One region of the Rhodococcus sp. 05-340-2 genome, then DNA from elsewhere that is predicted to be linked to it. Evidence: predicted binding sites of a transcription regulator. Region 1 holds the regulator's gene; each other region holds the start of a gene.
The links. Region 1 encodes LexA, which represses DNA repair genes until DNA is damaged. Its sites were predicted from a motif close to CGAACANNTGTTCG; they were not measured.
Positions count from the first base shown of each region.

Region 2: CH271_RS10620 (HNH endonuclease signature motif containing protein) is a predicted target of LexA. The motif match lies at 1,650-1,663, and genes of this name have one in related genera.
Region 3: CH271_RS09945 (HNH endonuclease signature motif containing protein) is a predicted target of LexA. The motif match lies at 2,154-2,167, and genes of this name have one in related genera.

Region 1 is NZ_NOYU01000027.1:411,125-421,510, reverse strand. Features, by position in the region: gene hrpA (ATP-dependent RNA helicase HrpA) at 1-534, shown strand, start outside; gene nrdR (transcriptional regulator NrdR) at 547-1,011, opposite strand; gene CH271_RS16995 (hypothetical protein) at 1,112-1,522, opposite strand; gene lexA (transcriptional repressor LexA) at 1,908-2,591, shown strand; gene CH271_RS16985 (acyl-CoA dehydrogenase family protein) at 2,670-3,812, opposite strand; gene CH271_RS16980 (uracil-xanthine permease family protein) at 3,965-5,236, opposite strand; gene ptsP (phosphoenolpyruvate--protein phosphotransferase) at 5,258-6,988, opposite strand; gene CH271_RS16970 (DeoR/GlpR family DNA-binding transcription regulator) at 7,161-7,928, shown strand; gene CH271_RS16965 (1-phosphofructokinase family hexose kinase) at 7,925-8,935, shown strand; gene CH271_RS16960 (PTS fructose transporter subunit IIABC) at 8,945-10,386, shown strand, end outside.
Region 2 is NZ_NOYU01000020.1:2,744-13,129, reverse strand. Features, by position in the region: gene CH271_RS10625 (cryptochrome/photolyase family protein) at 13-1,485, shown strand; gene CH271_RS10620 (HNH endonuclease signature motif containing protein) at 1,678-2,991, shown strand; gene CH271_RS10615 (iron-siderophore ABC transporter substrate-binding protein) at 3,150-4,205, opposite strand; gene CH271_RS10610 (SDR family NAD(P)-dependent oxidoreductase) at 4,307-5,143, shown strand; gene CH271_RS10605 (SRPBCC family protein) at 5,140-5,634, shown strand; gene CH271_RS10600 (mycothiol transferase) at 5,625-6,146, opposite strand; gene CH271_RS10595 (NADPH:quinone reductase) at 6,244-7,278, shown strand; gene CH271_RS10590 (hypothetical protein) at 7,502-7,981, opposite strand; gene CH271_RS10585 (hypothetical protein) at 8,155-8,925, opposite strand; gene CH271_RS10580 (hypothetical protein) at 8,922-9,116, opposite strand; gene CH271_RS10575 (hypothetical protein) at 9,092-9,724, opposite strand; gene CH271_RS10570 (hypothetical protein) at 9,784-10,386, opposite strand, start outside.
Region 3 is NZ_NOYU01000017.1:68,348-78,733, forward strand. Features, by position in the region: gene CH271_RS09930 (YhgE/Pip domain-containing protein) at 1-697, shown strand, start outside; gene CH271_RS09935 (CPBP family intramembrane glutamic endopeptidase) at 717-1,460, shown strand; gene CH271_RS09940 (DinB family protein) at 1,466-2,041, shown strand; gene CH271_RS09945 (HNH endonuclease signature motif containing protein) at 2,182-3,504, shown strand; gene CH271_RS09950 (hypothetical protein) at 3,564-4,244, opposite strand; gene CH271_RS09955 (response regulator transcription factor) at 4,372-5,055, shown strand; gene CH271_RS09960 (sensor histidine kinase) at 5,052-6,503, shown strand; gene CH271_RS09965 (GNAT family N-acetyltransferase) at 6,504-6,989, opposite strand; gene CH271_RS09970 (lysophospholipid acyltransferase family protein) at 6,999-7,739, opposite strand; gene CH271_RS09975 (hypothetical protein) at 7,826-8,695, shown strand; gene serS (serine--tRNA ligase) at 8,709-9,962, opposite strand; gene CH271_RS09985 (ankyrin repeat domain-containing protein) at 9,974-10,366, opposite strand.

The DNA of each region.
Region 1 (10,386 bases):
GCAATGGATGCGCACGGTGGACCGGTTCGAGATCCCGAGGCTTTCGACAAGCTCAGGGCGCTCGTCCACGCGGAGGTTCCGCAGCGCACCGCCGCGGTGCTGGCCCTGGTTCGCCCTGTGCTGACCGCTGCCCTGGCACTGTCCGCGCAACTCCAGTCCTCCTCGGGTGAGCCGGCCGACGATGTTCGGGAACAGCTCGACGGCTTGATCTTTCGCGGGTTCGTCACCGAGTTCGGCTCTCGCAGATTGGCAGACGTACCGCGCTACCTCGCGGCTGCGACGAAGCGGTTGGCAACCCTGCCGAGCAGCGCGGGCCGTGATGCGGCGGCGATGGATGTACTCGATCGGGTGTACGCGTCGTACGGACGACTGTTGGATTCGCTTCCGGAAAGCAGAAAGAACAGTTCCGGGGTACAGGAACTGTTCTGGATGATCGAGGAGTTGCGGGTGGGATTGTTCGCCCAAGGGATTCGTACGGCGTATCCGGTCTCGGAGAAGCGCATCGAGAAGGCGATCTCGGACCAGAGTCGCTGACGGGCGGATCTGTCAGTCGATGTCGGCGGACTCGCGGTGCTTGCGCAGTTCGTGGATCTCTTTCTCGAAGTCCTCGGCCGAACTGAACGAGCGGTAGACCGAAGCAAAGCGCAGGTAGGCCACTTCGTCGAGATCACGGAGCGGACCGAGAATGGCCAACCCCACTTCGTTGCTGGGGATCTCCGCGGATCCCGCGGCACGGATGGCGTCCTCGACCTGCTGCGCCAGCAGGTTCAGCGCATCGTTGTCGACATCTCTGCCCTGGCAGGCGCGTCGGACTCCCTTGACGACCTTCTCGCGACTGAACGGCTCGGTCACGCCGCTGCGCTTCACGACCGCGAGCACTGCGGCCTCGACGGTGGTGAATCGACGGCCGCACTCCGGGCAGGAGCGACGACGCCGGATTGCTTGGCCCTCGTCCATCTCACGCGAGTCGACCACGCGTGAGTCGGGATGCCTGCAGAACGGGCAATGCATGAGGGGTCCTCCGTCGTAGCCGATGCTCCGACGACGAGCACGCACATCGGGGCAGTCTGTCGAGGATACTCAGTCCTCGCGAACGCGACGGGGCCGGTGGTCATCTGCCGGGCGTGTACTCGACGAGAGCTCCGTCGTGCACTTCGACCACACCGACCGGCTGCGCACCTGCATCGGGAGCAGCCGCCCGCAGGTTCGCGATGCCGATCAGGCCACCTGCGACGACCAGGACCGCCAACACCGTCAGCACGAGCGATCGCAGCCGAACCGGCTGGCCCGCGAAGTGCGCGGAGGTCGCGTCGAACTCACGATCGGCCTCCTCGCGATCGGTGACATCGGACCACGACGGATCGAGGACCGGAAGGCACGGTGCGCTCTGTGTACGGGGTGCCGTGACGCCGTGCATCCCGATGGGACTCTGCAGAACGGGACGCGCCCGGCGACGACGCTCGACGACAGTGGACCGGGCACGGACACCGGCGGCGGTGGGGCGATCGGTGATGATGGTCATCGGAACCTCGACTTCGCTCGTTGGATCGATTGTTCGATCAGGCGTTCGATGGACGCTTGTTCGAAGTTCTATCACGAGCCTCCGACAAAGTCTGCAGAAAACGCGACACGAGTCGAACAGATGTTTGATTCAACAGCTGATACACGCTAGATTCGTGTCAGAAACCACACGCCACACGAGTCGACACCATCAACTCCAGTCCGCGCAGACCTACCACGCAGACCGGATCCCAGGACACCAGCAGGAGGCCGACAGCATGAAGGACGAGACCTCGACGAGGTCGACCACGCGTTCCACGACGACGGGTTCCAGGACGACCGGAGCCAAGGCCACCGCCACCAAGGCCGCGGCGGGAAAGCCGGCCGCGGAACCGACCTCCAAGGCCATGGAGGTCGGCACCGATATCAGTGCGGGTCTGACCGAGCGGCAGCGGAAGGTACTCGAGGTCATTCGCGCGTCGGTCACCGAGCGCGGCTACCCGCCGAGCATCCGGGAGATCGGAGACGCGGTCGGTCTGACCTCGACCTCCTCCGTTGCCCACCAGCTGCGCACCCTCGAACGCAAGGGCTTCCTCAGGCGCGACGCCAACCGTCCCCGAGCCGTCGACGTCCGCGGTCTCGACGAGGTGCAGGCCGATCAGGCTGCCGCCGCGGTCGACGGTTCGTCGGCGTCCGAGGAACAGGATCGGTTGCCGACCCCGACGTTCGTTCCGGTACTGGGCCGGATCGCCGCAGGCGGTCCCATCCTGGCCGAGGAAGCCGTCGAGGACGTGTTCCCACTCCCCCGCGAGCTGGTCGGTCAGGGTTCGCTGTTTCTGCTGAAGGTGGTCGGCGAGTCGATGATCGATGCGGCCATCTGCGACGGTGACTGGGTGGTGGTTCGTCAGCAGTCCGTGGCCGACAACGGCGACATCGTAGCTGCGATGATCGACGGCGAGGCCACCGTCAAGACGTTCAAGCGGTCCAAGGGCGAGGTGTGGCTGCTGCCGCACAACCCGCTGTTCGAGCCGATTCCGGGCAACAACGCCGCGATCCTCGGCAAGGTCGTCACCGTGATGCGCAAGCTGTAGGGATCGTCACCGAAGACAAACGCGAAGGGCCGCAGCACAGTGTGCTGCGGCCCTTCGCGTGTTCTTCGGATCAGCGGATCACAGATTCAATCCGCGGCCGATGATCTCCTTCATGATTTCTGTGGTGCCGCCGTAGATGGTCTGCACACGAGAATCCATGTACGCCTTGGCGATCGGATATTCCTTCATGTAGCCGTAGCCGCCGTGCAGCTGCAGGCACCGGTCGATCAGTTTGACCTGATTCTCGGTGGTCCACCATTTCGCCATCGCGGCTTCCTGGACGGTCAGGGTGCCCGCGTTGAGCAGTTCGATGAACTTGTCCACCATGATGCGGGTGGCGGTGGTCTCGGTCGCCAACTCCGCCAACACGAATCGGGTGTTCTGGAACTTGCCGATCGACTTTCCGAAGGCCTTGCGATCGCGGCAGTACTGGATCGTCATGTCCAGCGCAGATTCCATGGCCGCAGCGGCGACAACAGCGATCGAGAGCCGTTCCTGAGGAAGATTCTGCATGAGGTAGATGAAGCCCATGCCTTCTTCACCGAGCAGGTTGGCCGCGGGCACGCGAACGTCGGTGAAGCTGAGTTCGGCTGTGTCCTGGGCCTTCATACCGATCTTGTCGAGATTGCGGCCACGCTCGAAACCGGGCATGTCGCGCTCGACGACCAGCAGGCTGAAGCCCTGGGCACCCTTCTCGGGGTCGGTGCAGGCTACGACGATGATCAGATCGGCGTTGATTCCGTTGGTGATGAACGTCTTCGAGCCGTTCAATACCCAGTCGTCGCCGTCGCGAACGGCCTTGGTCTTGATGCCCTGCAGGTCGCTTCCGGTACCCGGCTCGGTCATGGCGATCGCGGTGATCAGCTCACCCGAACAGAATCCGGGGAGCCAACGCTGCTTCTGCTCGTCGTTGGCCAGCTCGATCAAGTACGGCGCGACGACGTCGTTGTGCAGGGTGAAGCCGATGCCGCTGTAGCCGCCGCGAGTGGTTTCCTCGGTGACGATGGCGTTGTAGCGAAAGTCCTTGACTCCGCCGCCGCCGAATTCCTCGGGCGCTGCCGTTCCGAGGAAGCCCTGCTTACCGGCCTCGACCCAGACACCGCGATCGACGATGTTCTGCTCTTCCCACTTCGCGTGGTTCGGTGCCACGTGCTGATCGAGAAATTTCCGGTACGACTCCCGGAACAGCTCGTGCTCGGGCTCGAAAAGTGTGCGTTCCACGAATGTCTCCTTGTTCGGTGCATACCGACAGCGACCACGCGAAATCTCTACGGATCTCGGTCGCCGGTACGACTGACGTCACAGGCAAACACTACGTCCGCGGTGTCGAGGCGGTCGATGACCAAAACGCGCGCGATCCGTGACCGACCCCGCTAACGACCTCGTTTGCCTGCACTCCTCGCGAGCGCCGAGACGATCGGGTAGCCGACGAGGATGCCGACCGAACCCCACGCGATACCGCCGAGCTCGACCGATCCGACAGCCAGTGTCAGGTCACCGATGCCGGCGACGAGCGCCGCAGCGACCACCATGAGATTGACCGGATCGGTGAAGTCGACCTTCGCGTCGGTCCAGATACGAACGCCCAGTAGCCCGATGAGTCCGTACAGCACCAGGGTTGCTCCCCCGATGACGCCGTCGGGCACGGTGAAGATCAGGGCTCCGAACTTGGGCGAGAACGCGAGCACTATCGCAGTGATGGCCGCGACCCAGTACGCGGCCGTCGAATAGACGCGGGTGGCGGCCATGACCCCGATGTTCTCGGCGTACGTGGTGGTGCCCGAGCCACCGGCGGCTCCGGCCAGGGTGGTCGCCAACCCGTCGGCGATCAGTGCGTCACCGGCCACGTCGTCGAGGTTCTTGCCGGTCATCGCCGCGACGGCCTTGACGTGTCCGACGTTCTCGGCGACCAGGACGATCACCACCGGTAGCGCCACCAGGATCACCGACAGCTCGAACGACGGTCCACGGAACTCGGGCAGGCCGATCCAGCTCGCCGCGCTCAGCGCGTCGAGGCGTGGTTGCGCGATTCCGCCGGTGACAGCGGCGAACACCCAACCGACGACGACACCGACCAGAATTCCCAGTCGCCCGAGCAGTCCGGGTCCGATCGCCGTGGCCAACAGGATGGCGACCAGCGTGACTGCGGCGATGAGCGGCTGCGCCTCGAACGACGTCGTCGCGGCCGGGGCCAGATTCAACCCGATCAAGACGACCACGGCACCGGTCACCACGGGCGGCATGGCGGCGTCGAGTACGCGCCGACCGGCGATCTTGACCATGACGCCGATGGCCGCGAGCACGAGACCGACGCACAGAACGGCACCGAGCTGCGCGGCCGGGCCGTTCGCCTGGGTGGCACCGAGCGGAGCCAGGAATGCGAAGGACGATCCGAGGTAGCTCGGCACCCGCCCCCGGGTGATGATCAGGAACAGCACCGTTCCGATGCCCGAGAACAGCAGTGTCGTCGACACCGGGAAGCCGGTGATCGTCGGAACGAGCAACGTGGCACCGAACATGGCGACGACGTGCTGCATCCCGATGCCGACGGTGCGCGGCCACGTCAATCGCTCGTCCGGTGCCACCACCGCTCCGGCCTCGACGGTCTTTCCGTTTCCGTGCAGCGTCCAACCCAGATTTCTCATGATGGGAAAAAGACTATTGCGTCAGCCGAGGATCGCGCTCACTGCCTCACGGGCAGCGGCGGTGCTGTCCGTTTTCAGCGCGGCGGCGGCCGCTTCCTTGCACTGAGCAAGCGTGACCGTGGCCAATTTGGAACCCACATGCGCGACGGCGGCCGACGCTGCAGACAGAGAGGTGATGCCGAGCCCGACCAACACACAGGCCAGCAGTGGATCGGCAGCGGCCTCGCCGCAGACTCCGACCGGCTTGCCTGCCTTGGCACCCGCGGCAGCGGTGTGGGCCACCAGTGCCAGCACGGCCGGCTGCCACGGATCGGTGAGACCGGCGAGCTGTGCAGACATGCGGTCGGCGGCCATCGTGTACTGCGCCAGGTCGTTGGTGCCGATGGACAGGAAGTCCACGTGCTCGAGGATGTGCTCGGCGAGGAGCGCGGCTGCGGGCACCTCGATCATGACGCCGGGCGTCAGTCCTCGTTCACGGACGTCGGCGGCGAAATCCTTCGCCTCCAGCGCGGTTGCGATCATCGGAGCCATCACCCACGGGGAGGAATCGGTCGCCTTCGCGGCTGCTGTGATGCCGTCGAGTTGGCGGTACAGAATCCCGCGGTCGGCCTCGGCGATACGGATGCCGCGAATGCCGAGGGCCGGATTGGCCTCGTCGGGATGGGTGGCGAACCTCAGCGGCTTGTCCGAGCCGGCGTCGAGAGTCCGCACGACGACCTTCTTGCCTGCGAACGCGTCGAGTACCTGGGCATAGATCTCGGCCTGCTCGTCGACGGTGGGTTCGGAGTCGCGGTCGAGGAAGCACAGTTCGGTACGAAACAGTCCGACGCCGTCCGCTGCGCTGGACCGCGCTGCGCGAGCACCGGCACCGTCCTGGACGTTGGCGAGAATGTCGACTGCATGGCCGTCGGCGGTGGTACCGGGACCGACCCACTGCGATACCCGGTCGAGCTCGTCGCGGGCAGACACGACGGCAGCGCGGGCCGAGTCGGCATCGGGTTCGAGGTCGATGCGGCCGCTGGTTCCGTCGACCGATGCGTTCGTACCGGCAGCGATGTCGTCGAGCCCTGCCACGGCGACGATGCACGGGATGCCGAGCTTGCGGGCGATGATCGCGGTGTGGCTGGTCGGACCTCCGAGCGAGGTCGCCAGTCCGACGATCAGGGTGGGGTCGAGGCCCGCGGTGTCGGCCGGCGCAAGGTCGTCCGCGAACAGGATCGACGGTGCGTCCGGCACGGGAACACCGGGCTCCGGTACACCCAGGATCTCGGCGATGACGCGGTCGCGGATGTCGCGTAGGTCTGTCACTCGCTCGGCCATCAGACCGCCGAGCTGGGTGAACATGGCAGCGAATTTTTCGGTGGCCGCAGCGGTTGCGGTGACGGCAGAACTGCCCTTGGCGATCGAGGAGCGAGCGGCACCGAGCCACCCGCGATCGGTTGCCATCGCGGCGTTGGCGGACAGAACCTCCGAAGCAGCGCCGGTCGCGAGTTCTGCTCGGCCGCGCAATCGGGTGGCGACGGCGTTTGCCGCGGCATCGAACACAGCCTTCTCCGACTCCCGATCGGCCTCGGCAACCTCGCCGGTATCGGCGGGAATGGACGGACGGGCACCGGGACGAATGACGGGACCGTATCCGACACCGGGCACGACGGGCGTGCCGCGCAGTGTCGTCTGCGCTGATCCGGTCCCGGCAGCGTCGACTGTCTTGTCTGCGTGTCCGGTCGACGCGGTGCTAACCGATCCCGTCATGTGGTCCTCCTCGAATCCTGCGTGAACAAAAGGTCATCGCATCTGTTCTGCGAGCTGTGGCGCACTCAATTGCTTGCCTGTGTTGTGACCGAGATTACTCCAAAGCCTTGACATGTCAACACACACGGGCGTAAAACAACATAAAGCAACATCAACCGGGAAGGAGACGCAGGTGTACGCCGAAGAACGACAGCACGCGATTGCCGAACTGATCAGTACGCACGGCCGCGTCTCCGTCAACGATCTGTCCGCCACGTACGGCGTCACCACCGAAACCGTGCGGCGCGACCTCGCCACTCTCGACCGAATGGGAGTCGTCCGTCGCGTCCACGGTGGAGCAGTACCCGCATCCGCACTGACCACACTCGAGCCCGGCGTCTCTGAGCGAGAGTTCACCCGCGCGGATCAGAAGGACGCGATCGCAGCCGCGGCGTTGTCCTTCCTGCCTCCCATCGGCGGTAGCGCCGTGTTCGATGCCGGCACCACAACGGGCAGGCTCGCCGGTTTGCTTCCCCACGATCGTGAGCTGACGTTGGTGACGAACTCGGTCCCGATCGCCGCTCGCGCCGCGACGATGTCGAACGTCAGCCTGCGATTGCTCGGCGGGCGTGTACGCGGTACCACCCAGGCCGCCGTCGGCGACGAAGCTCTGAGCGCCCTCGAATGGCTCCGCGTGGACGTGGCGTTCATCGGCACCAATGCCATCAGCGTCGGACACGGATTGTCCACACCCGACAGTGACGAGGCAGCTGTCAAACGTGCCATGGTCGAAGCGGCCAACCATGTTGTGGTGCTCGCAGATTCGTCGAAGATCGGACGCGAGCATCTGGTGAGCTTCGCCCGAGTTGGATCCATCGACGTCATCGTCACCGACAGCGACATCTCGACAAACGACCGTAAGAATCTCAGCGACAAAGGAATCGAGGTGGTGATCGCATGATGGTCACACTCACGGCCAACCCGAGCATGGACCGCACGGTCACACTCGACGCACCGCTCGTCCGCGGTGGAGTACACCGCGCATCGACGTCGGCCACCGATCCGGGCGGCAAGGGCGTCAACGTCGCTCGCGTCCTCGGTGGATCGGGAGTCGAGGCGTTGGCCGTTCTCCCTGCCAACGTCGGCGACCCCCTGCTCGACGCGATGGCCGCGAAGGGAGTGCGGTATTCCGCGGTTCCGACGTCGGGGCCGGCACGGACCAACATCACGGTGAGCGAGGTCGGTGGCACCACCACCAAGATCAACGAGCCCGGTGCGACGGTGTCGGAACAGACCCGCGCCGAGCTGCGGGAGCGAATCCTTTCTCTCGCAGTCGATGCCGAATGGGTGGTGCTCTCCGGTTCGCTTCCGCCCGGTCTGCCCCTCGACTGGTACGCCGAGCTCGTCGTTGCACTGCGGGCCACCTCTGCGAAGGTCGCCGTCGACACCTCCGACGAGCCGCTCCTCGCTCTCGCGGCGGCGTTCCCGGCATCTGCTCCGGACTTGATAAAACCCAATTCCGAGGAACTTGCCCAACTGACCGGCTACGATTCCGAGGAGCTGGAAAGCGCTGCAGCACAGGGTGACCCCACTGCCGCAATCGCCGCCAGCACAATCCTTCTCGGCCGAGGCGTCGGCGCGGTACTGGCCACTCTCGGCAGTGCCGGAGCCGTACTGGTCACCGAGGACGGTTCCTGGTACGCCAGCCCGCCCCCGATCACCGCGGTCAGCACGGTCGGCGCAGGCGATTCCTCGCTCGCCGGCTACATCCTCGCCGATGCCGAGAACTGCTCCGACGCAGACAAACTTCGCCGCGCCGTCGCCTACGGAACGGCAGCCACCGCGCTTCCAGGCACCACGCTTCCACTGCCCGAGCAGACCCACCCGAATTCGGTGACGGTCCGTGCGCTCGACATCCCCACGTCCGTCACCCCATCCACGCTCTCCCCTTCTTCGAATCGTCTCTAGGAGTCTGCAATGTCCACCCCCACCGAAGATCAGCAGATCATCGCCGAGGATCTGATCCTCCTCGACGCCGATCTCGGCGAATCCAAGGAAGCCGTCATCGAACGCCTCGCAGGCGTTCTGGCTTCCGCGGGTCGCGCAACCGAGACCGATGCTCTGCGCGACGCCGCTCTGGCCCGCGAAGCGCAGTCGGCAACAGGCCTGCCCGGCGGCATCGCCATCCCGCACTGCCGCTCCGAAGCGGTCACGAGCGCTTCGCTCGGCTTCGCCCGCCTGAACCCCAAGGTCGATTTCGGTGCCCCCGACGGCCCCGCCGACCTCGTCTTCCTCATCGCAGCGCCGGCCGGTGCCGGTTCGGCCCACATGAAGCTGCTCTCGAGCCTGGCGCGCGCACTGGTCAAGCCGGAGTTCGTCACCTCGCTGCGCAACGCGTCCTCGGCAGCCGAGATCGTCTCGCTCGTCGACGGCGTCATCAACCCCGCTGCAAAGCCCGCCGCGGCGGCTCCGGCAGCAGCAGCCCCTGTGTCCACCGCCAAGCACAGCGCTGCCGCCACCCCGGCCGAGGCGTCGGCGTCGACTGCCCCCAAGCACATCGTCGCAGTCACCGCCTGCCCCACCGGAATTGCGCACACCTACATGGCTGCCGACTCGCTCGTCGCCGCAGGCGAGCGCGCCGGAGTCACCGTTCACGTCGAGACCCAGGGCTCGAGCGGCAGCACGCCGCTGGACCCCTCGATCATCGCCGGAGCCGAAGCAGTCATCTTCGCCACCGACGTGGGCGTCAAGGGCCGCGAGCGTTTCGCCGGCAAGCCCGTGATCTCCTCCGGCGTCAAGCGCGCCATCAACGAGCCCGACGTCATGCTCACCGAAGCCCTGCGCGCTGCACTGAACCCGGACGCCGCTCGCGTCGGAGGTACCGCAGTGGCCGCCGGCTCGAACGACTCCGCAGGTGAACTCGGCTGGGGCACTCGCATCCGCCAGATCCTGCTCACCGGCGTCAGCTACATGATCCCGTTCGTCGCTGCCGGTGGTCTGCTGATCGCTCTCGGCTTCCTGCTCGGCGGATACGAGATCTCCGGAGTTGCCGAGGACATCGTCGTCAACAACTCCATCACCTCGCTGCCCGAAGGTGGAATCGCCGCCTACCTCGGTGCCGTGCTCTTCCAGATCGGCGCGCTGTCCTTCAGCTTCCTGGTGCCCGCACTGGCCGGCTACATCTCCTACGCCATTGCCGACAGACCGGGTCTGGCACCAGGATTCACCGCAGGAGCGGTGGCCGTACTCGTGGGTGCAGGCTTCATCGGCGGTCTCGTCGGTGGTCTGATCGCCGGCTTCGTCGCACTCTGGATCAGCAAGTGGAAGATCCCCGCAGTTCTGCGCGGCCTCATGCCGGTCGTCATCATTCCGCTGTTCGCCACACTCATCGTCGGCGCAATCATGTTCCTGCTGCTCGG
Region 2 (10,386 bases), on a different contig from region 1:
AACACTCCGAGAATGGACGCTCTGTGGTTGTTCGGTGATCAGCTCGGCCCGCACTTCCACTCGGTGGACGAGCACGCCGAGCGAGACGTGCTGATGATCGAGTCCCGGCGCGTGTTCCGGCGTCGGAGATACCACCGGCAGAAGCTGCATCTCGTGTTGTCGGGCATGCGTCACCTGGCCGAGGAGCTGGGTGATCGCGTCACCTACCTGCAGACCGAGACATATCGGGAAGGGTTGGCCGAGTACGGAAAGCCCGTGGTGGTGTTCGAGCCCACCTCACACGCGGCGGAGAAGTTCGTCGCCGCGTTGCACGAGGAGGGCCTGGTTTCGGAGATTCTGCCGACGCCGATGTTCGCACTTCCCCGCGCCGATTTCGCGGAGTGGGCAGCCGAGCGCGGCACCTTTCGGATGGAGACGTTCTACCGCGAACAGCGTAAGAAGTTCGGGGTGCTGATGGAGGGATCCGAACCGGTCTCGGGCAAATGGAACCTCGACGCCGAGAACCAGTCGCCGCCACCGAAGGGACGCCTGACCCTGGGCGTCGAGGAACCCTGGTGGCCGACCGAAGACGCGATCGACGAGCAGGTGCGCGCCGACCTCGATGACTGGGGCCTCGACACCGTCGGGGTCGACGGACCTCGCGTGTTCGCGGTGACTGCTTCTGAGGCGTCGGAAGCATTGGCGCACTTCGTGAACTATCGCCTGGACGACTTCGGCAAGTACGAGGACGCAGTGATGGCCGACGACTGGACGATGTCGCACTCGTTGCTGTCGGTACCGCTGAACCTCGGTCTGCTGCAACCGTTGGACGTGGCGCACGCTGCCGAGGACGCACACCGAGACGGCACCCCGCTGGCGAGCGTAGAGGGTTTCGTTCGGCAGATCCTCGGCTGGCGCGAATACGTGTGGCACCTGTACTGGCATCTGGGGCCGGAGTACCTCGAGCGCAACAAGCTCGAAGCGCATGAGCCACTGCCGAATTGGCTGACGGAGTTGGACGGCGACGCTGTGGTGGCGAAGTGCCTGTCGTCGACGGTGGACGGCGTGCGCGACCGCGGCTGGGTGCACCACATTCCCCGACTGATGATCCTGGGAAACTTTGCGCTGCAACATTCCTGGGATCCGCGAGCGTTGACCGACTGGTTCGCGACGGCTTTCGTCGACGGGTTCGCCTGGGTGATGCCGGTGAACGTCATCGGCATGAGTCAGCACGCGGACGGCGGAGTGATCGCCACCAAGCCCTACGCCTCGGGCGGGGCGTACCTGAACCGCATGACCGACTACTGCAAGCCGTGCGAGTTCAACCCGAAGAAGCGACTGGGCGACGACGCCTGCCCGTTCACCGCCGGCTACTGGGCCTTCGTCCACCGGCATCGCGAGATGTTGGCGCTCAATCACCGGACTGCGCGTCAGGTTTCGTCGATGAACCGATTGAGCGACCTCGAGCAGGTGTTGGAACAGGAACGGCAACGCGAGGTGTACTGACGCATCAGGAAATGCACCGATGTTCGGGTGCATTCGTCACAGCAAAGTGGCCGAGACGCGCAATCTTTGGGTGCCGCCGGTCCTCTACCACGACGTACCGACAGGTTCCGATTCGCGAATCATTACGCACAGCAATAGTTTTCGATTGCACTATGGTTGCCAGTCGAATGTTTGTTCGATACACTTGCTCTCATGACCACGGAGATCTGGCAACTGAGCGAGAGCGAACTCCTCGCCGACGCCGCTGCGGTCTCCCACCAGATCCAGTTGTTGGAGGCTCGGCGTATTGCTCTCGTCGCCGAGATCGACACCCGCGTGAGCCGGGAGAAGCTCGGTTTTCCCGGACCCGCCGGCTGGCTGACCTCCACCACACTGCTCTCACCGTCCAAGGCCACCAAGATCGTTGCGCTCGCCCGCGGTATGGCTGCGTTTCCCGACATCGCCGACGCCGTGAACACCGGCGTGATGTCCGTCGATCACGCCGCGTTGATCCTCACCTTCGCCGAAACACCCCCGGAGAACCTGCCGGAAGAGGGTCGCGAGGCCGCACGTAAAGCTCTGATCAAGGCCGCCACCGGGCCCGACGCGCGCACCGGCCGGATTCGTGCAGCGATCACCAGACTCGAAGACAGCTTCGGCACCAAGAAACCACCCGCCGAGGACACCGACCGCAACGAACTGTTCGCCTCCACAACCCTGAACGGGCGGCTGGTACTCAAAGGCGACTTCGATGCGATCACCGGAGAGAAACTGCTCACCGCGCTCTCACCGTTGACCGAACCCCACCCCGCGGCCGACGGCACCCAAGACGACCGCAGCCCCGCCAAGCGCAGAGCCGACGCCTTCGGACACATCCTCGACCAATACCTCGCCTCGAGTGATCGCCCCATCGAAGGCGGTGAACGCCCGCATCTGAACCTGCACATCAGCCTGCGCGATCTCACCGACCTCCAGAACTGCGGCGACGCCGACGACATCACTGATGACGAGAACACCCGCACTGCAACCGAACCCGCTGCCGGGCCTACCGCCGATCGCGGCGCGTATCGCGACTTGTTCGGCGACGGCACCACGGTCGGGTGGCTCCCGTGGATGGGACCCCTCTCCCGCAACACCTCCCGTCAGTTGGCCTGCGACTGTGTCCTCACCGCCATCGTCATGGACGAGAACGGCAACCCGTTGAACCTCGTCCGCACTGCCCGTACCGTCACCGCCAAACAACGTAAAGCTCTCACCGCCCGCGATCACGGCTGCGCCTTCCCCGGCTGCGGAAAACCTGCAGCCTGGACCGAAGGCCACCACATCTGGCACTGGGGCGACGGCGGCCCCACCGACATGAACAACCTCGTCCTACTCTGCGGATTCCACCACCGCCTCATCCACCACTCCGACTGGGAAGTGTTCATCGGCACCGACAACCACCCGTGGTTCATCCCGCCCGCAACCGTGGATCCCTACCGACAACCGAGACCATCCCACGCCCGCGCAGGCCCCCACATCGCCTGAACCCCAGGAAAGACTCCAGCCCCGCACCGAGAACACGGTGCGGGGCTGGAAGCGATTGTCTTACAAATCGATAGGGCCGAATCAGGGATCAGTCATCGCGGTAGTGCCACATCACCTCGACCACGAGTCGCGTGGTTTCTCCGCTTCGCTCGATCAAGCTATGACGTGCGAGCGTCGAGCTTCGCGACAGCCTCGTCGATCATCGGCACGTATCGCTCGAGTGCCCACGGCACCGTCAACGGATTGATGATGGACGAGCCGGTGACGAACGACTGATCCGTCGGTGCCACGACCGAACCGCGGGACACGGCCGGGATCTGCTTGTAGGCAGGCTGATTCTCGGTGTCGGTGCGGTTCTGCGGATCCGAGTAGAAGGTGAAGATCAGATCCGAGTCGTTCAACAGATTAGCGTTCTCCAACCCGATGACCGCCGAGTCGGTGCCCTCGGTCTCGTCGAGCGTGTTCACCACCGGATCGACCTGCAACCCGAGTGCTCGCACCATCGCAACGCGTTGCTCGTCGGCAAGAAACACTCCGAGTGTCCCCGGCCCTGTGTTGTAGATGTACGAGAAACTCACCCCCGCGTATTCGGGATGCTCGGTGGTGGCGTCGGCGAAGCGGCCTTTGATCTTCTCGATCTCGTCCGCCGCCTTCTGCTCCTCCCCCATGGCCTTGCCGATGACGGTGATCTGGTCTTCCCAGGCGATCGTCCACGGCTGCTCCTCGTACGCGACCACCGGTGCGAATGCGCTCATCTTGTCGAACTGATCCTGCGTGACGCCGGACCACGGGGCCAGAATCAGATCGGGTTCGAGGGCAGCCACGGCTTCGATGTTCAATTCGGTTCCACCGGTGAACTGTTGGGGAAGTTCGGCACCCAGCTCGGTCACCGCGTCGTGAACCCACGGCAGATACCCGGTGTCGTCGGCACCCCACGAATACTCCTCGACGCCGACGGGAACGGTGCCCAGCGCGATCGCCGTTTCGGCCGAGCCCTGGCCGAGCGTGACGATGCGCTCCGCCTTCTCGGTGATGACAGCCTGGCCCAAGGCCGAGTCGATGGTGACGGTGGCAAACTCTCCGGAGTCGCCCTGTTCCGACTCGGCAGTATCGGTGCTCGAACACGCACCGACCACCAGGGCCGACACCGCGAGCGCGGACAGGAGGGACGCACGGCGAGTGAAACGTCGACCGGCCGTTGAAGCAGAGAACATGGAAACCTCTCGACAGACTAGCGGGTTGAAAGTAAGTCAAGGCTAACCTACAAGAGCCGTTCGAATGCACTGCACATTGGGCGTTCGCTACGGTGGGAGCCATGAGCCTTCCTCGTCCCGCCCCTGATCGGACAGCCGTCGTGACCGGAGCGTCCTCGGGAATCGGAGCCGCGATCGCGCGCGTGCTCGCGTCCCGAGGCCATGGCGTCACCCTCGTCGCCCGGCGTGCCGACAAGCTCGAAGACTTGGCACAGGAAATCCGCGCTCGGGGAGTCCGAGCCGACGTGCTCGCAGCAGACCTGTCCGATCGCAGCGCTCGCGCCGAACTACTGGACCGCATCACCGAGCTCGGCCTCATCCCGGACATCCTGATCAACAACGCCGGACTGTCCACGCTCGGACCGGTCGCAGAATCGGATCCGGATGCGGAAATGAACATGATCGAGGTCGACGTGGTCGCAGTTGCAGACCTCTGCACCCGATTTCTCCCCGGCATGACTCAGCGAGGACGCGGCGCACTGCTGAACGTCGCCTCGACTGCCGCCTTTCAACCTCTGCCCGGTCAGGCCGGCTACGGCGCGTGCAAGGCATTCGTGCTCTCGTACACGCAGTCTCTGACCGGTGAGCTGAAGGGAACGGGCGTGACCGCCACCGCACTGTGCCCCGGACCGGTACACACCGGATTCGGCGAGGCCGCAGGATTCGCGAAAGACGATGCCGAGAAAGCACTTCCACCGATCATGTGGGTGGACGCGGAAACGGTGGCCAGGACTGCCGTCGACGACATGGCCAAGGGGCGCATGGTGTCGATTCCGGGAGCAGCCAACCGCATCGGGTCCATCTTCGCGCAGATCACCCCGCGAACGGTGTTGGTGCCCATGCTCACTCGCATTCACCCCGGCCTGGGCAAGAACGCCCGCAAGGCAGCCTCGTCATGAGCCGCGAACTCACCGTCTCGGACAGCATCGTCGTCGCTGCCGATCCGAACACGCTGTACGCCGCGATCAGCGACCCTACGCGGATGGGTGAGTGGAGCCCGGAAAACAGAGGTGCCACCGTCCACGAACCCCGCGAGAGTGCCTACGTGGGAATGGTGTTCGACGGAACCAACAAGCGCGGCCGAGCGAAGTGGGTCACTCGCTGCACCGTCACCGCGGCCGAGCCTGGCAAGACCTTCGAGTTCCGCGTCCACGCCATCGGCAAGAGCGCTCCGAAGATCAAGGGCGCGAACGCAACCTGGCGTTACGACTTCGAACCGGTCGCAGGTGGCACGAAAGTCACCGAGACCTGGACCGACGACCGGAAGAAGTGGCCCGACGCGCTGGCTCTCGTGTTCGACAAGATCGTCACCAGCGGTAAGACGTTCCCGCAGTTCCAGCGTCGCAACATTCGCGAGACGCTGGAGAACCTGCAGAAGGTTTACGCCTGATCTCGAGCCTGCCGGGTGTACAGGCCGAGAACGTAGGACGCCTGCCCGGCATGCTGAAGGTCGTCGGACACCACCGACACCAGCCGCGCACCCAGCGTGACCGGCGGATCCCAGTTCTCGTCGACGATCCGGTCCAGATCGTCGGTCGAGATACTGCTCAGGTAGGCAACGGTTTTCGAGTACACGGCATCGTGGTACTCACGCAGCAGCTCGGCGCTCGAGGTGACCTGAGCGACGTCCGAGGACGACTGGCCGTACCCGATGTCCGACTTGTCGAACGATAGTCCGAAACGCTCGAACCACGAGTCCGACGTCCAGACCTGCTCACTCCCGGCCACGCCCGCGATGTGATCGTCCTGCACCCGCGTCAGGTGCCACAGCAACCACGCGATGCTGTTGGCGTCGGAATCGGGTCGATACGTCAGCGCGGCCGCGGGGATGTCGTCCAGTACCGCGTGGACGAGTTCCTTGATGCGGCCGAACGCGTCGGTGAGCAGGTCGTTGTGGTTCATTGATTACGCCTCTTTCGTCGAGCACTGATAACCAGTCATGCATACCCCGATTGCCTCGCAGGGAACATCGGGGCGGCCCGAGCGCGTTGGACCGGATATGACTGCTCCAGCAATTGTGTACACCCGCACCGGCGACTCGTCCGTCCTCGAACTGAAAGATCGCGAGGTGACCGAACCTGCCGCAGGCGAAGTCCGCGTGCGCATCGTGGTCTCGGGAGTGAATCCGACGGACTGGAAGAACAGAACCGGTTCCGGACCGGGTGAGAAGCTGGCATTCGACGAGGTGGTTCCGAACCAGGACGGTGCCGGAGTGATCGACGCCGTGGGCCCCGACGTCGACGGCGTCTCCGTTGGAGATCGAGTCTGGGTATACCTGGCCCAGCATCAGCGCCCGACCGGTACAGCCCAGTCTTTCGCAATCCTGCCTGCCTCCCGAGTGGTTCCGCTGCCGGATGGCGTCGGATTCGACGTGGGCGCAAGCCTCGGAGTGCCCGCGATGACGGCGCACCGCGCGCTGACCGTCTCCGAGGACGGACCCACCCGGCTGCACCCGGGCGCACTCGAGGGTAAGTCGGTACTCGTCGCCGGTGGTGCCGGTGCCGTCGGCCATGCCGCGATCCAATTGGCCCGCTGGGCGGGCGCGACCGTGGTGACGACGGTCAGCGGACCGGAGAAGGGCGCGCTGGCGACCGCGGCGGGCGCGCACCACGTGGTGAACTACAAGGCCGGCGACGCCGCCGTCGAAATTCGTGAATTGGTCCCTGCCGGAATCGATCTCATCGTCGAGGTTGCTCCCGCACAGAACGCCGCACTCAATGCTGCAGTGGGAGCGAACCGCGCCTCGATAGCGGTGTACGCCAACAACGGTGGCGACACCGTGACCCTCGACGTTCGACCCAACATGGTGCTCAACACTCGCTACCAGTTCGTCCTCCTGTACACCGTGGGCGACGAGGCTCTGAGTAACGCCGAGGCGGACGTCAGTGCTGCGGCAGCGGCAGGTGTTCTGGAGGTGGGCGAGGCCACCGGTCTACCGCTGCACCGCTTCTCGCTGAGCGAGACCGCCGCAGCGCACGACGCCGTCGAGAACGGAACCGTCGGCAAGGTGCTGATCGACGTCTCCAGCGAATAAGTCAGGTGATGACCGGCAACGTGGACCACGGGAAAACGATCCACCTGACGGTCATACACTGCCAGTAGTACTGCTGCTCAACGATTCTGAGATCGGCAGGCACTGACGGACGCCCCAACATCGGAGGCCGCGACTTCGGGGTGGTCGTGCTCGGCACAGTCGTCGATGCGGGCAACCACAAGTCGGGTGCACGCCCGGTCGGATCGGAGCAGTCGACGAGGTCTCAGGTTCGGTAGAAAGCGTCGAGGTCGAATTCGCGGAGATGGTGCTTCGTGCGGTCGATGTCTCCTGTGGTGGCCCAATCGAAGAACAACTGCGTCGCGTCGTCAGCGGTGAACACCTCTTCGGGGTACACGGTGAGGGAGCGTTTGCCGCTGAAAAACGGGATCTCGACAGTGGGTTCGCCATGACGAGGGCCGGGTCGGCCGATGACGAACAGGCGATGAACGCCGTCGATGGGAAACCGCATCTCGACCGACATCGCTCGCGCCGACCCAGCTGCTTGGATGTAGCTTTCACTCATCGTGGTCTTTTCGTCGTCGCTGAGATCCTCGTAGTACCGGCCCTCCGGGACCTTCGAGACCGTCAACGCAGACCGCTGCATTCCATCGAACCGCGAGAGCAGCTGACCGAACTGCCAGGGAGCGTCGATCCGATGCTCGATCATTTTTTGCTTGCCGCCGTTGGATACGAACAGAAACATCAGGCTCCCTTCTGAGGCGGTGGTGTCGACTTATCGCCGGTACGGCGACGTCCACACCTGAGGTGTACCCGCCAGACGGGGCGAGCGACGGGCGTCGAGACACTGCCGCCCAGACAGTGGGGCAGGGGTGACCGGTAGAGCGGGCCGAGCGAGGATCCGGGTGCCAATGCGGGTCAGGTCGGGTAGCCGAGGGCACGGCGGAGGTCGAGAATGTCCTCGAAGTCGACATCGAGTGGCGCGTCACCGAGCCGAACCAAAGTACCGGTGGTCACGGTCTCGGTGTCGGCGACAGCAGGCAACAGAGTGTGATCGAGAGGCACCTGCGGTGGGATGAGAGTTTCCCACCCGATCTTCAGTTCCTTCGCCAGTCGGGTGTTGATGGCGCGTTGCCGGTCGAGGGCGTCGAGGCCGGTGAAATCGATGCCCAGTTCCCGTTGCGGTCGGGAATACTTGCTGACGCTCAAGCGCCCGTTCTCGGCGTTCCAGTGATCGAGGATCGCTTTGAGTACCGCATCCCCGACACGGGCGGTGAGCAGCTCGGATGCGTCCCCGACAGCGTGCTCCGGTCGAGGAAGAGTCACATGGACGACGTTCGGGGTCCGTCCGGTCTTTCCGACGATCAGGTGCGGTGACTGTCTCTGCCGATGGTCGGGGTGCACGAAGTGGACCCCGTAGCCGGAGACGTAGGACCCTGTGGGTGGATCGTCTCGTTTTCTGCGTTGATAGATCCGGCGGAGTCCATCGATACTCAGATCCGCCGGACGACCGCTCTGGTGTTCCCCGAGCAGCAACAGCTCCGGCACGAGAGCGGGATCGATCGCGGTGAGGGTATCGAGGAACGCCCGGGTGGTGGCGGCGAGCTCGTCGACGCTCCGAGGACGACCGACGCTCTGCGAGCGATCACTCCAGTAGCCGATCACCGTCGGAGTGTGTAAATCCATCATCGTCGGATCCTTTCGAGCCAGTCAGCGAGCAACACCACATCGATCTCCTCGAGGTCGCCCTCGAAGCTGTTCTTCTCCGCCTCACCGAGAGGGTTCCTGCTCGAGTTCACTCCTGACATCGGATGTCGAACCGCGGGCGCGCCGCCATCGATACGGGTCGAGAAGGTCAGGACCGCACCGGTTTCGGCCATGCCGTCGCATCCTCGGCAGTCACCTTCGGATGCGCGACGATCACCGCGATGAACGCCGCAATCGACATACCCAAACCGTGCGACAACGTCGCAACCACCCTGTCACCCTTGAGCCATGCACTCGGATCCTCTTCGAGGAAATAGCGAAAATCCGTGTCGTACGGCGGATTCAACGACTGCCTCACCACACCGGGTCCGGTCGTGCCGTTCCACATCCACGCTACGAATCCCAAGTACCGGCCACTGCGCTCCATCCGAAACGAATCGAGCACCCCCGCTGCGTAGCCTTTCACCGCATCCTCGAACCGACCGAACGTCACCGACCCACCCTCACTGTTACGCTCGGATGCCGACATCACCGCATACCCGCGCGCAGTCTTGCGCACCCCTTCATACCCGTCGAAGTACCCACCACTGCGTGGAAATTCGGTCACGACATACCCGTCACCGGAAAACACCGGATCGGTCCACTCCACCCCGAACGCAGCAACAATCACCGACCGCAAATACTCCACCGCCGCCGTGAACTGAGCCACCTCGCCATCGGTCAACGACCCCACACCAAGGGAATTGTTCTCCTCCGCCTCACGGAGAGGGTTCCTGGTCATACTCGCTCCTGACTGGATGAGTTTCTCACGATGCCGAACCAGCCATACCGGCCAAAGGGTCAGGGTCGCACCGGTTTCGGCCATGCTGTCGCATCCTCGGCAGTCACCTTCGGATGCGCGACGATCACCGCGATGAACGCCGCAATCGACATACCCAAACCATGCGACAACGTCGCAACCACCCTGTCACCCTCGAGCCATGCACTCGGATCATCTTCGAGGAAATAACGAAACTGAGTATTCGACCGACCCAACAGGTGCGCAACGACACCGGGCCCGATCGTGCCGTTCCACATCCACGCCACGCTGCCCAGGTAACGGCCGCTGCGCCACGTCCGAAACGAATCGAGCACCCCCGCTGCGTAGCCTTTCACCGCATCCTCGAACCGGCCGAACGTCACCGACCCACCCTCGTAACCCCGCTCATCACCCCACATCACCGCATACCCACGCGCAGTCTTCCGCACCCCGCGATACCCGGTGAAGTACCCACCACCACTGCGTGGAAATTCGGTCACGACATACCCGTCACCGGAAAACACCGGATCGGTCCACTCCACCCCGAACGCGGCAACAATCACCGACCGCAGATACTCCACCGTCGCCGTGAACTGAGCCACCTCGGCATCGGTCAACGCCCCCACTCCATCGGGATTGTTCTC
Region 3 (10,386 bases), on a different contig from region 1:
CGTGATCGTCGCTCAATACGATCCGCTACCCGACGGCACCGGCGGAGGCCTGTCTGCGTTCTACTACGCACTCTTGCTCGTCCTGGCCGGCTTCACCGGTGCGACCATCGTCAGCGCACTCGTCGACGGCCTGCTCGGATTCACACCGACAGAGATCGGCCCCAAGTACATCCATCGCGGACCGACCCTGATCAACCGCTTTCAGACGCTGCTCGTGAAGTGGCTCGTGATGATCGTCCTCGCCATGCTGGTGTCTGCCCTCTATCTGCTGATCAGCCATCTGCTCGGTATGCCGATCACTCACGCCTGGACCCTGTGGCTGTACGGCGCGTTCGCGATCACCGCGGTGGGCATCACGGCACTGGCGGTGATGTCCGCGTTCGGCACGGCAGGATTGCTGATCAATCTGATCGTGTTCATCATCCTGGCGTTGCCGTCGTCGGGCGGCACCATCCCCCTCGAAGCAAGCCCGCGGATCTTCACCTGGCTCGCGCAGTTCGAACCGATGCACCAGATCTTCCTCGGCACCCGCTCGATCCTGTACTTCAATGCCTCACTCGACGCGGGGCTGCTGCACTCGGTGGGCATGACGTCTCTCGGACTGCTCATCGGGCTCGTGTTCGGCGTGGTGTTCACCCGCATCTACGACGGCAAAGGCCTCGACCGAAGCCTCGATTCATCGGGTGCTCACAGCTGACGCCAGTACACTCGATCCAATGCTTGCTGTGAATCCAGCCGGGAGCGTGGCACCCCGACGTGCCTTCCACGCTTACCTCGACGTCGCCATCGTCGTCCTCGTACTCGTGGGCACCAACCTCATCGCGCACTTCACCACGGTGTGGGCCAGTATCGCGACGGTCCCGATCGCCGCTGTTCTGCTGGTCGTCCTCGCGAACCGTCGCGGTCTGGGCTGGGCCGAACTGGGACTGTCGCCGAAGCAGTGGAAGACCGGATCGCTGTACGCGCTCGGAGCCGTCGGAGTCGTCCTGACCGTCGTCGCGATCGGCGCGTTGCTGCCACTCACTCGGCCCTTCTTCATGGCCGACAGGTACGCAACCGTCTCCGCCGCCATCGTCGCATCGATGATCGTCATCCCCCTCCAGACCGTCATCCCGGAAGAACTCGCGTTCCGCGGGGTGCTGCACGGCACGCTGGGCCGCATCTACGGAGCTCGGGGTGTGTTCGCTGCAGGGTCTCTGCTGTTCGGTCTGTGGCACATCGCATCCTCGCTGGGACTGACGGCGGGCAACGTGGGGCTGAGCGGATTCCTCGGCGGCGGACTGTTCGGGCAGATCGTCGGTATCGCGCTGGCCGTCGTGGCGACCGCGGCGGCGGGTGTGGTGTTCACGTGGCTGCGCAGCCGTAGCGGAAGTTTGATCGCGCCCATCGCCCTGCACTGGTCGTTGAACGGACTCGGCGCACTCGCCGCAGCTCTCGTCTGGCATGCGTCGGTGAGCTGAACGGCATGAAGGACGAGCTGCACCAGTACCTGCGCATCGCACGCGAGAACATGCTGTGGAAGCTCGACGGCCTCACCGAGTACCAGAAACGACGGCCGATGACGCCGACCGGGACCAATCTACTGGGCTTGGTGAAGCACCTGGCGATCGTCGAATACGGCTATTTCGGCGTCACGTTCGGTCGCGAGTTTCCAGCTCGTTTCGCGGAATTGGAAGCAGAGGGCATGGCCCGGCCGAATTCCGACATGTGGGCAACCGCCGAAGAATCGTCGGAATCCATTGTCGCCCTCTACCGGAATGCCTGGGAACACGCCGACGAAACCATCGCGGCCAACGACCTCGACTCCATCGGACGCGTCCTGCACTGGCCGGCCGAAAAGCAGGAAGTCACGTTGCACCGAGTTCTGGTTCAGATGATTGCCGAGACCAACCGCCATGCCGGGCATGCGGACATCGTGCGCGAGCTCATCGACGATTCCGTTGGACTGCGCCTCGGCAACGAAAACATGGCCGACGGCGACGCAGCATGGTGGGCCGCATATCGAGCCGAGCTGGAAACAGTTGCCAGAGAAGCTGATTGACCGCATCGCCTGTCGTCAGGTTCCACAAACGCCTATCACGCGCCACCGACAGGTACTGGATCGCGAATAGTTCTGCAGGGCAATAGTTTTCGATTGCACTACGGTTGCCAGTCGAACGCGCGTTCGATACACTTGCTCCCATGACCACGGAGATCTGGCAACTGAGCGAGAGTGAACTCCTCGCCGACGCCGCCGCTGTCTCCCATCAGATCCAACTACTGGAAGCGCGGCGTATCGCCCTCGTCGCCGAAATCGACACCCGCGTGAGCCGGGAGAAGCTCGGCTTCCCCGGACCCGCCGGATGGCTGACCTCCACCACCCTTCTCTCACCGTCCAAAGCCACCAAAATCGTCGCCCTCGCCCGCGGCATGGCTGCATTTCCCGACATCGCCGACGCCGTGAACACCGGCGTCATGTCCGTCGATCACGCCGCCCTGATCCTCACCTTCGCCGAAACACCACCGGAGAACCTGCCGGAAGAGGGTCGCGATGCCGCACGTAAAGCTCTGATCAAGGCTGCGACCGGGCCCGACGCGCGCACCGGCCGGATTCGTGCAGCGATCACCAGACTCGAAGACAGCTTCGGCACCAAGAAACCACCCGCCGAGAACACCGACCGCAACGAACTCTTCGCCTCCACAACCCTGAACGGGCGGCTGGTACTCAAAGGAGACTTCGATGCGATCACCGGAGAAAAGCTGCTCACTGCGCTCTCACCGTTGACCGAACCCCGCCCCGCAGCCGACGGCACCCAAGACGACCGCAGCCCCGCCCGGCGCAGAGCCGACGCCTTCGGACACATCCTCGACCAGTACCTCGCCTCCAGCGATCGGCCCATCGAAGGTGGTGAACGCCCGCACGTGAACCTGCACATCAGCCTGCGCGATCTCACCGACCTCCGCGACAGCGCCGACGCCGACGACATCACCGACGACGAAACCTCACGCGCAGCAGCCGAATCCGACGACGCGACCCAACCCGCCACCGCGGATCGTGGCGCGTATCGCGACCTGTTCGGCGACGGCACCACGGTCGGGTGGCTCCCCTGGATGGGACCGCTGTCCCGCAACACTTCCCGCCAGTTGGCCTGCGACTGTGTCCTCACCGCCATCGTCATGGACGAGAACGGCAACCCGTTGAACCTCGTCCGCACTGCCCGTACCGTCACCGCCAAACAACGCACAGCCCTCACCGCCCGCGATCACGGCTGCGCCTTCCCCGGCTGCGGCAAACCCGCCGCCTGGACCGAAGGCCACCACATCTGGCACTGGGGCGACGGCGGCCCCACCGACATGAACAACCTCGTCCTACTCTGCGGATTCCACCACCGCCTCATCCACCACTCCGACTGGGAAGTGTTCATCGGCACCGACAACCACCCCTGGTTCGTACCACCCGCAACCGTGGATCCCTACCGACAACCCAGGCAATCGCACGCCCGCGCAGGCCCCCGCATCGCCTGAACCCCACAACGACTGCAGCCCCGCACCGAAACAACGGTGCGGGGCTGGAAGAGGTCGGTTCAGGAACCAGAGGGAGCGACAGATGGTGCGGGAGGAGTAGCTCCATCGGCCGGGGCCGGGGGTGCAGGCGCAGTCGCACCGTCTCCCTCAGCACCCGGAGTCGGTGGTGCGGGAGGAGTAGCACCATCGGCCGGAGCGGGCGGCGTCGCACCGTCCGTCGGCGGAGCGGGCGGCGTCGCACCGTCCGTCGGCGGAGCAGGCGGCGTCGCGCCGTCCTCCGGTGCGCACAGGGCACCAGGCCCACCCTTGCCCGGACCCGGTCCACCTTCTGCCGGTCCACCCTTGCCCGGACCACCCGCGGGCGGAGCAGGCGGAGTTGCGCCGTCACCCGGCGCAGGCGGAGTCGCACCGTCGGCCGGAGCCGGAGCCGTCGATCCGTCACCGGAATCCGGGGCTGCCGGGACCGCTGGGACATCCGAACCGCCACCACCGTCGGTCCGCTGTCCGAGCGCGGACGACGACGCCACCGTGGACACTTCCGGCGACGCATCGGGCCCGGTGGCCGCGAATACTGCCGATGCAACCAACGCACCGACTGCGAGTCCCGCTGCCGCCGTCGCCACCATCGGCACCCGTCCCTTCCAGCGCTTCGGCTTGTTCTCCCGAGCCGTGTCGGCACCGACACTCGGGGCGGGCTCGGGGTTCGATGCGGCGGGGATCGGCTGGGTCTGATCGTTCACGTTCACTCCTCGTTCGGACTGTCTCGTTCGTTTCGGTCTGTCACCGACCCTGCCGCCGTTAGCTGAAGTCACCCTGAAGCCGGGCGCATCTTCAGGATCACTTCAGCTGGTGAGTGACAATCGAGGAATGACATACAGTTCCGCTCCCCGGGTGATGGTGGTGGAGGACTCGCTGCCCATCCGAGAAGCGCTGGTGGCCGCGTTCGAGGACGCGGGATTCACCGCCGCGTCCTTGCCCGACGGCGACGACTTCGAGACCACGATGGCCGGCTTCCGCCCCGATGTCGTGATTCTCGACATCATGCTGCCGGGCGCCAGGGACGGGTTCGCGTTGATCGACATCGTCCGCCAGAGCAGCGATGCAGGAATCATCATGGTCACCGCGAAGGACCGGCTGGAGGACCGCCTACGCGGTCTGAGGGACGGCGCAGACGACTACGTGGTCAAACCTTTTCAGCTGGACGAGGTGGTCGCGCGAGCGAGATCGGTGCTGCGAAGACGCGGCAGATCGTCGGACGCAATCCAAGTGGGCGATCTACTCGTGGACGAATCCGCAGGGGTCGTCACCCGCGCCGGCCACGTCCTCGACCTGACGGCGACCGAGCTCCGATTGGCAACCTTCCTCGTCGCGCAGCGCGGTCGCACGGTCTCGAAAACGTCCATCCTCGAATCGGTCTGGGGCTACGGCGCGTACGACGGCAATCTGGTGGAAGTGCACATCAGTGCCTTGCGTCGCAAGATGGAAGCGCACGGTCCGCGGTTGATCCACACTGTCCGTGGCCTCGGTTACGCTCTGCGGGCCCCGCAGTGAACCGCACGCCCACGCCCTCGTTGCGCACCCGTGTGGTCGCCACCGTCGTCGTCTTGTTCGCGGTGCTGCTCCTTGTGGTCGGTGCATCGGTGGATGTCGTTCTGGGCCAGCAGCTTCGACGCGATCTCGATGCTCGCTTGAGCGATCGTGCCGACCGAGCGGTCGAACTGGTCGACAGCGGGGTCAGTGCGCAGGACTTGGTGCAGGCTCTGCAGGGCGACGCCATCCGAGTTCGGATCACCACCGCCGACGGAACGGTCTACGGTGTGCCCGGTGGCGAACCTCCCGCGCAGGGCGATCGGCCCGCGGCACCCAACCCTCCGTCCGGCCCGTCGAATGCGCCCACTCCCCCGGGACCACCCAATCCACCTGCCCCACGGTCGGATTCGCTGGAGATCACGAAACCCCTGCCCGACGGTTCGACGCTGTCACTGCTCGGCGACACCACCGCGATCGCCGATGTTCGCCAACAATTGCGCATTCTCATGGTGGTCGCCGGTGCCGTCACTCTGCTGCTGGCCGCTGCCGCGCTGATCTACGCGGTGAGGCGCGCATTGTCTCCGCTGGACTCGATGACGACGGTCGCACGCCGAATCACCAACGGCGACAGGGGTCGACGGTTGCTTCCATCCAAACCGAACACCGACCTGGGACGCACAGCATCGGCCGTCGACGAGATGCTCGACGCCCTCGAGGACGCCGAGCGCAAGGAGGCTGCCGCAGCGCAGGCGGCGCGTCGAGCAGAGGAGGACATGCGCCGGTTCCTGGCCGACGCGGCACACGAACTGCGGACGCCGGTAGCCGGGATCTCGGCGCTGGCTCAGTCGTTGCAGCGCGACGCCGAACACCGCCCCGATCGGGTCGGTAGGTGGAGCGAGCTGTTGGTCGGCGAATCCGCCAGGGCGTCGCGACTGGTGGGCGACATGCTCGATTCCGTTCGGGCAGAGAACACTTCGGAGCTGGAGCTGACCGACGCAGACCTCACCGACGTGGTTCGACGCACCGTCGAGCGCTCGGCACTGCTGTCCCCGCAGGTCCGGTTCGAGGTGGACGGATCGCAACCGGTGCCGGTCAGGGTGGACGTGGGTCGCGTCGAGCAGATTCTCTCGAACGTCCTCGACAACGCCGCTCGCTTCACGCCGCCCGGCGGTAGCGTCCGGGTGACGACGGGCACCGATTCGCAGGCGTTCGTCACCGTCGACGACGACGGCCCCGGGGTCGACGAGGCGGACCGTGAGCGCATCTTCGAGCGGCTCGTTCGACTGAATTCCGCGCGCGACCGTTCTTCCGGCGGCGTCGGGCTGGGATTGTCGATCGCACGCACGCTGGCGCGCGCTCACGGCGGCGAACTCGTCTGTGCCGCAGGGCCTACAGGCGCACGATTCCGACTGACACTTCCTAGCCTTACGGGTCGTTCCGCGGGCTCCACTCCGGCAAACCACCGATAGTTATTCGACGATCAGGTCCATCAGCAGACTGTCGTGCCAGCCCTCCGGGCCCTTCTCGTACTTGCGCATGATTCCGACGGGCTCGAAACCGACTGCGCTGTAACAGGCTATGGCGACCGCGTTGTCAGCAGCGGGGTCGATCACCAATCGATGATGCCCCAGTTCGACTGTCAGGTATCGCACCAGCGTGCCGACCGCGTCCTTTCCGACGCCGCGGCCGTGCACTGCCGGGTCCAGGAAGACGTCGATCGACGCATGCCGGTACATCGGATCGGTCTCTTCGCCGTACTGGATCAATCCCACTGTTGCGCCGTTCGATTCGACGACCAGTCGATTCTCGTCGGTGCTGTCGAACGGCCAGTTCTCGTCGGCATCCTCGTCGCCCCACCGCGCATACACCTCGGGGGTGCGCAGTATTCGGCTTAGCTCCGGCACATCCTCGGCGGTGACGGGTCGCAACACGACCCGTTCACCGCGGAGGTTCATCGCGGAGCTCTACTCGGCCCGCTTGGCGGCACGGGCCGCGAGGTCCTGGGCGTCGAGCGTGTCCGCTTCTTCGAGGGTCGGTGCGCTGCCGCCCAATCGTGCCGGAACCCAGTACGCCCCCGGCTCGTGGTGGTAGTTCTCCTGCAGTTCCAGCAGCATCTTCTGCATCACTGTGCGCAGCTTCTCGGTCAGCTCGTTCGGCGGACCGACCGGCGGCAGCGGCTCGCCGACGGCGATCGAGATGGGAGTGTTGGTGCGGCCCAATCGCTTCGGGTGTCCCTTGGTCCACACGCGCTGCGCACCCCAGATGACCGTCGGGATGATCGGCACGCCTGCCTCGATGGCCATGCGCGCTGCGCCGGACTTGAATTCCTTGATCTCGAAGCTGCGGCTGATGGTCGCCTCCGGATACACGCCCACGAGCTCGCCGTTGCGCAGGCTCTCCACGGCCGACTTGTACGACTGAGCGCCTGCCCCGCGATCAACGGGGATGTGCCGTAGCGCGCGCATGATCGGGCCGGAGATCTTGTTGTCGAAGACTTCCTTCTTCGCCATGAACCGGATGTAGCGCTTCACCCGTCGCGGCGGTAGCCCCGCGTAGGTGAAGTCCATGTATCCGGTGTGGTTGACGGCGATGACGGCTCCGCCGGTGGCAGGGATGTGTTCCTCGCCCTCGACGTCGAATTTCAGGCCCTCGAACGCGAACACTGCACGAGCGATGCCGATGACTGATCGGTAGACGGGTTCCACAGTCCGTTAGCGTAGTCGGTGGACGATGCCGGAGAAAAGGTCCGGGAGATGACAGGTCCGGTCGAAAGCAACGGGGGAGAAACGAAGTGAAGAACAGTGCGGCACCACCGCGGCGGACCCGGGTCGTCCGAACCGCGCTGCCGCTGATCGCGACGCTCGCCCTGGTCGGAGCCTGCGATTCCGCAGTCGGACTGCCGTCCGAGCAGTCCGGGGCGACGAGCAACACCACCGAGGCCACGACGTCGACGACAACTCCGACCACGGCCGCACCGACCACCACCACGCCCCCACCGATCCCGCCCGGCCCACCCGTCGGCGAGGTTCCGGGAAATCCCGACGCCGCGACGGCGCTGCGGCCGTTCGTGGGCGACCTCACCGGAGGCGGAATCGGCGTCGTCACGGCGCGGTGCTGGACGGTTCCGCCCACCGAGATCCCGACGATGTACGTCGACGCCGAGGCAATCCTCGCTGCCGTTGCCGCCCCCGGCGTCGACGGCCAGTACGCCGTCACGTGGACCGGGCCGACCGCGACGGTCAGCATCAAGCGGAGCGAGATCGCGTCCGGCTACGCGTGCCCCACCGTCTATCCCACCGGCACCGCCCCCGTGTTCGACGCGGCAGACGCCGTCTACAGCGTCGATCGCTACCTGGGACGTCTCGCCGGGATTCCCGTGAACCCCAGCGATGTGGAAGAGACCTATCCACTCGTGTGCGACGGCCGTCAGACCTGGGATGCCCTCGGCATCGGCGTTCCCACTGCCCCGCCGCTGGTGCAGAATCCGAACATCCTGACCGGCATCACCTCGTTCGATCCCGACAGCGTGTTCGTCACCGGGCAGAACGGCATCTACACCCAGGTCAATGCAGACATCATCGACGCGTCCGGGGCGTACCAGAACCGTACGTTCGTGCTGGCCGTCGGCGGCGAGGGTTACTGCATCGGCGATATCGCCTGAGTAACCGGCCCGGTTACTTCAGGACGTCGGTCCCGACGAAAGGCACAAGGGCTTCCGGGACGCGGACGGTGCCGTCGGCCTGCTGGTGGTTTTCGAGGATCGCGACGATCCAGCGGGTGGTGGCGAGGGTGCCGTTGAGCGTCGCCGCGGTCTGGGGCTTGCCGTTCTCGTCGCGGTAACGCACGCCGAGGCGTCGGGCCTGGAACGTGGTGCAGTTCGAGGTCGAGGTCAGCTCCCGGTAGGCCTGCTGGGTGGGAACCCATGCCTCGCAGTCGAATTTGCGAGCGGCCGAGGAGCCGAGGTCGCCGCCTGCGGTGTCGATGACGCGGTAGGGCAACTCGACCGCGGCGAGCATCTCCTTTTCGTACTCGAGCAGCTTCAGGTGTTCGGCCGCTGCATCCTCGGGCTTGATGTAGGAGAACATCTCGATCTTGTCGAATTGATGGACTCGGATGATGCCGCGGGTGTCCTTGCCGTAGCTGCCCGCTTCGCGGCGGAAGCACGACGACCATCCGGCGTACCGCTTCGGGCCGTCGGCGAGGTCGATGATCTCTCCCGAGTGATAGCCCGCGAGAGCAACTTCGGAGGTTCCGACGAGGTAGAGGTCGTCGGCTTCGAGGCGATAGATCTCGTCTGCGTGTGCGCCGAGGAACCCGGTTCCCGACATGATCTCCGGCCGCACCAGCACCGGCGGGATCATCATCGTGAAGCCGTTCTTGACGGCCTTCTGCGCGGCGAGCTGCAGCAGACCCTGCTGGAGCAGCGCGCCGTAACCGGTCATGAAGTAGAAGCGCGAGCCCGAGACCTTGGCACCGCGTTCCATGTCGATCAGGTTCAGCGACTCGCCGAGTTCGAGGTGGTCCTTCGGCTCGAAATCGAACTCCGGGATCTGCCCGACGGTCTCGAGAAGAACGAAGTCGTCCTCGCCGCCTGCGGGCGTGCCGTCCTGGACGATGTTGGAAATCGCGCGATGGGCCGCGTCGAGGGCTGCGTCGGCCTCGGCTTCGGCGGCCTGGGCGGCCTTGACCTTCGCGGCAAGTTCCGATGCGCCGGCGAGTAACGCGGGGCGGTCCTCGGCGGAGGCCTTACCGACCTGCTTTCCCAGCGCCTTCTGCTCGGCACGCAGCTGATCGCCGGCCAGAACCGCGGCCCGGCGGGATGCGTCGGCATCCAGAAGTGCGTCGACGAGAGCGGGGTCCTCGCCTCGGGTGCGCTGCGAGGCGCGCACTGCGTCGGGATTCTCGCGAAGGAATTTCAGGTCGATCACGAGAACGAACCTTACTTGCCGAGCAACCCCAGGTAGTCCTCGCGTCCGAACATCGTGGCGGCGTCGATCGCCGACGGGTGGCCGCCGTCTGGATCGGCTCCACCGTCGACGAGCGCGCGCACCACCTCGTCCTCACCTTTGAAGACTGCGCCCGCGAGCGGGGTCTGCCCTTTGTCGTTGGGTTTGTTCACATCGGCACCGCGCTCGACCAGCACACGCACCGCGTCGGCATGCCCGTGATAGGCAGCGAGCATGACCAGCGTGTCGCCTGATTCGTTGTGCAGATTCACCGGAACACCCGCGTCGACGTAACTCGCCAGAGCGGCCGCGTCACCGGTGCGGGCCATCGCGAACAGTCGGCCTGCGAGTTCGCTGAGGTCGTCGTCACCCGTTGGGTCGCTCATGAGGACCGAACATACTCGGG